Regions from separate parts of the Mesorhizobium sp. SP-1A genome, predicted to be linked through region 1. Evidence: riboswitches for the same ligand, from Rfam matches in the RefSeq annotation. Region 1 holds a riboswitch; the other holds the start of a gene.

Region 1 (3,640 bases):
AACGAAGCCGCCGGTGCGGGACGCGAAGCGCGCAAGCTCGGAGCGGTCGCGTGCCGGGGCCACCACCAGCGTGCCCCTGCGCAGGACATGGCCGGGCAGGGCGCCCTCCCACCAGTCGGCGGCGCCGATGCCGAGATCCAGCACCGGCTGCTCGGCGCTTTCGCGCTCGCACCAGGGCGCCAGCATGCCGCCGGCATACCAGGACGCGGCCGCAGCCGCGTCGCGGCGCGGATCGGCCACGACGACTTGCGCGCCGCGCCGGACGAGCTCGTGCGCGGCGGTGAGGCCGGCGACGCCGGCCCCCTTGACCAGCACCTTCATGACGCGGCCTCCGGCTCCTTCGCCGGGGCCTTGTCCAGGGGCATGTAGAGATCGCCGCCATCGCGGAATTTCTCCGCCATGGCTTCCATGCCGGCCTTGCGCTCGCCCTCCTGGCGGGCGGCGTCGCGGATGTCGTGCGAGATGCGCATGGAGCAGAATTTCGGCCCGCACATGGAGCAGAAATGCGCCACCTTGTGGGCTTCCTTGGGCAGCGTCTCGTCGTGGAAGGCGCGCGCCGTGTCCGGGTCGAGCGAGAGGTTGAACTGGTCCTCCCAGCGGAACTCGAAGCGCGCCCGCGACAGCGCGTCGTCCCTGATCTTGGCGGCCGGATGCCCCTTGGCGAGATCGGCGGCATGGGCGGCGATCTTGTAGGTGATGACGCCGGTCTTGACGTCGTCGCGGTCGGGCAGGCCCAGATGCTCCTTGGGCGTGACGTAGCAGAGCATGGCCGTGCCGAACCAGCCGATCATGGCCGCGCCGATGCCCGAGGTGATGTGGTCGTAGCCCGGCGCGATATCGGTGGTGAGCGGCCCGAGCGTGTAGAAAGGCGCCTCGCCGCAGACCTCGAGCTGCTTGTCCATGTTCTCCTTGATCTTGTGCATCGGCACGTGGCCGGGGCCTTCGATCATCACCTGGCAATCCTTGGCCCAGGCGATCTGCGTCAGCTCGCCCAGCGTCTCCAGTTCGGCGAACTGGGCCGCGTCGTTGGCATCGGCGATGGAGCCGGGGCGCAGGCCGTCGCCCAGCGAGAACGACGCGTCATAGGCGCGCGCGATGTCGCAGATCTCGGCAAAATGCTCGTAGAGGAAGCTTTCGCGGTGATGATGCAGGCACCACTTGGCCATGATCGAGCCGCCGCGGCTGACGATGCCGGTGACACGATCGACGGTGAGCGGAATGTGGTGCAGCCGCACGCCGGCATGGATGGTGAAATAGTCCACGCCCTGCTCGGCCTGCTCGATCAGCGTGTCGCGGAACACCTCCCAGGTCAGGTCCTCGGCGATGCCGCCGACCTTCTCCAGCGCCTGATAGATGGGCACCGTGCCGATCGGCACCGGCGCGTTGCGGATGATCCAGTCGCGGATATTGTGGATGTTGCGGCCGGTGGACAGGTCCATGACCGTGTCGGCGCCCCAGCGGATCGCCCAGACCATCTTCTCCACCTCTTCGGCCATGGACGAGGTGACGGCGGAATTGCCGATATTGGCGTTGATTTTCACCAGGAAATTGCGGCCGATGATCATCGGCTCGCTCTCGGGATGGTTGATGTTGGACGGGATGATGGCTCGGCCGCGCGCGATCTCGTCGCGCACGAATTCCGGCGTCACGAAGTCCGGGATCACCGCGCCGAAAGACTGGCCGTCGCGTTGCGCCAGTTCGTGCAGCTTCTCGCGGCCGAGATTCTCGCGGATGGCGACGAATTCCATTTCGGGCGTGACGATGCCGGCGCGGGCATAGGCAAGCTGGGTGACGGCGCGGCCCTGCGCGGCGCGCAAGGGCCGGTGCCGCACCGGGAATTCCGGCGTCAGCCTGTCGCCCGACACGAAGCCGTTGTCCTCCGGTTTCACGATGCGGCCGTCATAGGCCTCGACGTCGCCGCGCGCGGCGATCCAGTCCTTACGGATGCGCGGCAGGCCCTTTTCGATGGCGATGGCAGCGGCGGGATCGGTGTAGGGACCGGACGAGTCGTAGACCGTCACCGGCGGCTCGCCGGCACTCGGATGGACGTCGATCTCGCGCATCGGCACGCTGATGCCGGGGTGCATCGTGCCCGGCTTGTAGACCTTGCGCGACGCCGGCAGGGAGCCGGTGGTGACGGTGAGGGTCGCGATATTCACGGGAGCATTCATTTGGGACCTCCTTTGCCCGATTGCATTGGAGACCCAGTTCGATGCCGAAAGGAGGATAAGAACGCTTAGCCGGGGAGGGCGCCTTACCCTTTTCCCCAATGGTCCTGTGACGGACCGCGGCCAGTGAGCCCTTGCACCTTCCCTACGCCAGTATGAACTGGATCAGGTTCAACGGGTCACTGCGCTGCACGAAGCCAGCAGTCTCTCAGCCCCTTGTCGGGACTCCCCTGGTGACGCCTCTAGATTGGGCGATAGCCGGCCGCCCTGTCAATGCCTTTGGCCGGCACTTCCGAAAGAGGCTTTCGGAAGTGCCGGTGAAGTGCGCCCGCGTCTACTCCGCCGCTTCGGAAAGCGGCGCGGGCGTGTAGTTGAGGACAGGCCCGAGCCAGCGTTCCACATCTGCCACCGCCATGCCCTTGCGCCGGGCATAGTCCTCGACCTGGTCGCGTTCGACCTTGGCGACGCCGAAATAATAGCTCTCGGGATGCGACAAATAGAGGCCGGACACAGACGAACCCGGCCACATGGCGTAGCTTTCGGTGAGCGCAACGCCGGCATTGTTCTGCGCATCGAGCAGGCCGAACAGCGTCGCCTTCTCGGTGTGGTCGGGCTGTGCCGGGTAGCCGGGAGCCGGACGGATTCCCTGATAGGCTTCGGCGATCAGGTCGTCGCCCGTCAGCGCCTCATCCGGCGCGTAGCCCCAGAATTCCTTGCGCACGCGCTCATGCATGCGCTCGGCGAAGGCCTCGGCGAAGCGGTCGGCCAGCGCCTTGACCAGAATGGACGAATAATCGTCATTGGCCCGTTCGAAGCGTTCGGCGATCGCCACCTCCTCGATGCCGGCCGTCACCACGAAGCCGCCGACATAATCGGGCTTGCCGCTTTCCACAGGCGCTACGAAATCCGACAAGGCGAGATTGGCCTTGCCGTCGCGCTTGGTAAGCTGCTGGCGCAGCGTGAAGAAGGTAGCAAGCTCCTGCGACCTGTTCTCGTCGGTGAAGAGCCGGATGTCGTCGCCCACCGCGTTGGCCGGCCAGAAGCCGATCACGGCCCTCGGGGCGAACCATTTTTCCGCGATGATCTTCTTCAGCATCGCCTGCGCATCCTCGAAAAGCTGGCGCGCGGCCGCTCCCTGCTTTTCATCCTCGAGGATCTTCGGATAGCGGCCTTTCAGCTCCCATGTCTGGAAGAAGGGCGTCCAGTCGATGTAGCGGGACAGTTCTTCCAGGTCCCACGTCTCGAACACGCGGGTGCCGAGGAAAGAAGGTTTTGGCGCGTCATAGGCCGCCCAGTCGATCCGATGCGCGTTCTGGCGCGCCTTCGCCAGCGGCAGGCGCTGCTTTTCCAATTCCGAACGCTCATGCGCTTCCGCGACCTTGCGGTACTCGCCGCGCAGAGCCTCGACATAGCCCGGTTTCATTTCAGGCGACAACAGGCTCGAAACCACACCGACGGCGCGGCTGGCGTCG
Region 2 (3,640 bases), 580 kb from region 1:
CGCCGCGCGGTGACGCCGTAGCGCAGCCAATGCTCCTCGCGTACGATCTGGCGGCCGAGCTTGTGCTGCTCGCGCTCCTCCTCCTCCAGCACCTGGTCGCGCCATTCCTCGAAATGCGCGAAGCCCCTGTCCAGCCGCCGCGTGCGGCCCCGGTCCAGCCACACCGTCGAACGCGAGACGCGTTCCAGGAAGCGGCGGTCGTGCGAGATGACGACGAGCGCCGACGAGGTGCGGATCAGCTCCTCCTCCAGCCATTCGATGACGGAGAGGTCGAGGTGGTTGGTGGGCTCGTCGAGCAGCAATATATCAGGCTCCGGCGCCATCACGCGGGCAAGCGCGGCCCGCCGCGCCTCGCCGCCGGAAAGGTCCGTCGGACGCTCCTCCCCCGTCAGTTCCAGATGCTCCAGCAGATAGGTGGCGCGGTGCGGATCGTCCGCCGGCCCAAGCCCGGCCTCGACATAGGCGCGCACGCTGTCGAAGCCTTCCATGTCCGGCATCTGCGGCAGGTAGCGCACCGTGGCCGAAGGCTGGCGGAACATCTCGCCGTCCTGCGGCTCGACCAGACCGGCGGCGATCTTGAGCAGCGTCGACTTGCCGGAGCCGTTGCGGCCGACCAGCGCGATCTTGTCGCCCGGCCCGGCGGCCAGATCGGCACCGTCGAGCAACGGCGTGCCGCCGAAGGTCAGCTTGATGCCGGCAAGGTTGAGGAGCGGAGGGGCCATGTCAGTTACGCGTTTCCCGGTGACTTATGATAGGCGTTCGTTTTCATTTGATATATCAATTGATATATCAGATTGTACGCGGCACTCATGCTCGCGAGGGATGGGCAAGCAGCAAGGCCCGGCCATGGCCGAGCCCGATCTCCAGCCGGCCGCGCACCTCGTTGGAAAGGGTGAGCGAGGAGCCGAACGGGACTTCGACGTTCGCGAGCGGCCACTTCGCCCCCTGAACGGTGAGGCCGGAAAGCCCGGAAAACGCCAGCACGGAAAACAGCGTCCCGTCTTCATAGTCGAAGGCGGCCCGGCCCGGCAGCAGCGGCACGCCCTCCTGCGCGCCGCTGGTCAGCAGCACCGTGGTTCCGGCCTCGGCAAGCCGCAGCGCCAGCGCCATGTGCAGAAAGGCATGGTCCGCCCGCGCGCCGCCGAAGGCACCCGCCAACACCAGCGAGGTCGCGCCCTGCTCCAGCGCGGCGGTCACGGCCAGTTCGCCGTCGGTCATGTCCTTCTCCGCCGGGAATTTCCGCTGCGGGACGATGGCGAGGCTGGCCGGAAGATCCGGCGGCGCGGAATCGAAATCGCCCACCCAGAGCTCCGGCGTCACGCCGAACTGCAAGGCATGGAGGATGCCGGAATCGGCGGCGATGACGCGGCTGCCGGCGATCTGGCGGTCGAGGCGGGGCGTGCGCGCGAGGTCGCCGCCGAGCAGGAGGGTGAAACGGCTCATGGCCTCGCCTTACCAGTCCGGTCGGCCAAACGGAAGGCCGCGCCTCGGGCGCGGCCCGCTCGCCTGCGCAAAGGCTGCCTTGCAGGCCCTGCAGCGCGCCCGCGCCGCAAACTTAGCTTGCGCGGCACCGCGGCCCGCCCTATGTGTCCGGATGCTCTAACGGGGTGCCGGACGCTGCGCGCGGACCGGCTGAGAGGCGTGATCGCCAACCCGCTGAACCTGATCCGGTTTGTACCGGCGGAGGGATTAGACGTTCGGAAACCCGGCGCCTCAATTCCCGCAACACCTGCAAGGAGGCGCCGATGCGCAAGATACTGTCGTTCCTGCTTCCCGCCCTGGCGCTGGCCGCCACGGCCCTGCCGGCCGCGGCGAAGGACAAACTCACCGTCTACACCTATGAAAGCTTCACCGCCGACTGGGGCCCCGGCCCGGTGGTGAAGAAGAATTTCGAGGCTGCGTGCGACTGCGAGGTCGATTTCGTCTCCGTCGCCGATGGCGTCGCGCTGCTCAACCGCGTCAAGCTCGAGGGCAAGGCGACCAAGGCCGACGTGGTGCTCGGCCTCGACACCAACCTGACCGCCGACGCCAGGGCGAGCGGCCTTTTCGTGCCGCATGGCAAGGTTGGAGAGGTCAACGTGCCCGGCGGGTGGAACGACGCCATCTTCGTGCCTTTCGACTACGGTTATTTCGCCGTCGTCTACGACACCGAGAAGCTCAAGAACCCGCCGAAAAGCCTGAAGGAACTGGTCGAGGGCGACCCGAGCCAGAAGATCGCCATCCAGGACCCGCGCACCTCCACGCCGGGCCTCGGCCTGCTCCTGTGGGTCAAGTCGGTCTATGGCGACAAGGCCGCGGACGCCTGGGCCAAGCTCAAGGGCCGGGTGCTCACCGTCACGCCCGGCTGGAGCGAGGCCTACGGCCTGTTCACCAAGGGCGAGGCGCCGATGGTGCTGTCCTACACCACCTCGCCGGCCTACCACATGGTCGAGGAAAAGACCGATCGCTACCAGGCCGCCTCCTTCGAGGAAGGCCACTATCTTCAGGTCGAGGTCGCCGGCATCACCACCACCGGCGCGAAGAACCCGCTGGCGCAGAAGTTCCTGGCCTTCATGACCGGGCCCGACTTCCAGGACGCCGTTCCCGAAACCAACTGGATGTTCCCCGCCGGCAAGACCGACAAGCCGCTCAATCCGGCCTTCGACAAGCTCGTGAAGCCCGCCAAGACGCTCATCTTCAGCCCCGAGGAGGTCGAGAAGAACCGCAAGGCCTGGGTGGACGAATGGCTGTCCGTCATGAGCAAATAGAAGGATTGCCAGGGTGATCGCCGGCCTTGACCCCGCTCTGGCCTACCGGCCAACGGCCGCACGGCTTCCGCCAATCACCGGAGCAGTGGGATGGGTAGCGGCCGCGAAGCTGCCGATCTCCCCCCTTGAGGGGGAGATGGCCGGCAGGCCAGAGGGGGGTGCCCGGTAGTGATGGCCTCTCCCGATTTCCGCATCTTTGCCGGCATCCTTGCCCTCGCCTTCATCGGCCTGCTGATCGGCGGCGCCTTCGCCGGCCTCGCCGCCGAAGGAGCAGGAGATTTCGGCAGCGCGGCGCTTGCCTTCGACGCCTATCTGTTGCGTGTCGCGCGCTTCACGCTGTGGCAGGCGGCGCTTTCCACCATACTGTCGGTCCTGCCCGCACTGCTGGTGGCGCGGGCGCTGTCGCGCCACCCGCGCTTTCCCGGCCGCGAGTTCGTGCTTCAGCTCTTCGCCGTGCCGCTGGCCCTGCCCGCCATCGTCGCGGCGCTCGGCGTCCTGGCGCTCTATGGCAACGCCGGCTACTTCACCGGCATTTTCGGTAGCCTGTCGGGCGGCGCCTGGCCCGGCATCTATGGCCTGTCGGGCATCCTCATCGCGCATGTCTTCTTCAACATGCCGCTGGCCACGCGCCTGTTCCTGGAAGCCCTGCAGACCATCCCGGCCGACCAGTGGCGGTTGGCCAGCCAGCTTGGCATGGACGCCCGCTCGGCTTTCCGGCTGGTCGAATGGCCGGCGCTGCGGCAGTCCCTGCCGGGCGTCGCCGGGCTGGTGTTCATGCTGTGCATCACCTCCTTCACCATCGTGCTGACGCTGGGAGGGGGCCCCGCCGCCTCGACGCTGGAAGTGGCCATCTACCAGGCCCTGCGCTTCGACTTCGACCCCGCGCGGGCAGT

The links. A riboswitch is a leader RNA that binds a small molecule or an ion and turns the genes downstream of it on or off. The one in region 1 is predicted to bind thiamine pyrophosphate.
Region 2: linked by a shared signal. The riboswitch ahead of thiB (thiamine ABC transporter substrate binding subunit) and the one ahead of thiC (phosphomethylpyrimidine synthase ThiC) in region 1 are both predicted to bind thiamine pyrophosphate.

What each region holds. Positions count from the first base shown of each region.
Region 1 is NZ_JAVXZD010000004.1:591,893-595,532, forward strand. Features, by position in the region: gene thiO (glycine oxidase ThiO) at 1-321, opposite strand, end outside; gene thiC (phosphomethylpyrimidine synthase ThiC) at 318-2,171, opposite strand; TPP riboswitch at 2,293-2,410, opposite strand; gene metH (methionine synthase) at 2,503-3,640, opposite strand, start outside.
Region 2 is NZ_JAVXZD010000004.1:9,969-13,608, reverse strand. Features, by position in the region: gene QU595_RS18335 (ABC-F family ATP-binding cassette domain-containing protein) at 1-722, opposite strand, end outside; gene QU595_RS18330 (thiamine diphosphokinase) at 808-1,443, opposite strand; TPP riboswitch at 1,594-1,706, shown strand; gene thiB (thiamine ABC transporter substrate binding subunit) at 1,746-2,747, shown strand; gene thiP (thiamine/thiamine pyrophosphate ABC transporter permease) at 2,919-3,640, shown strand, end outside.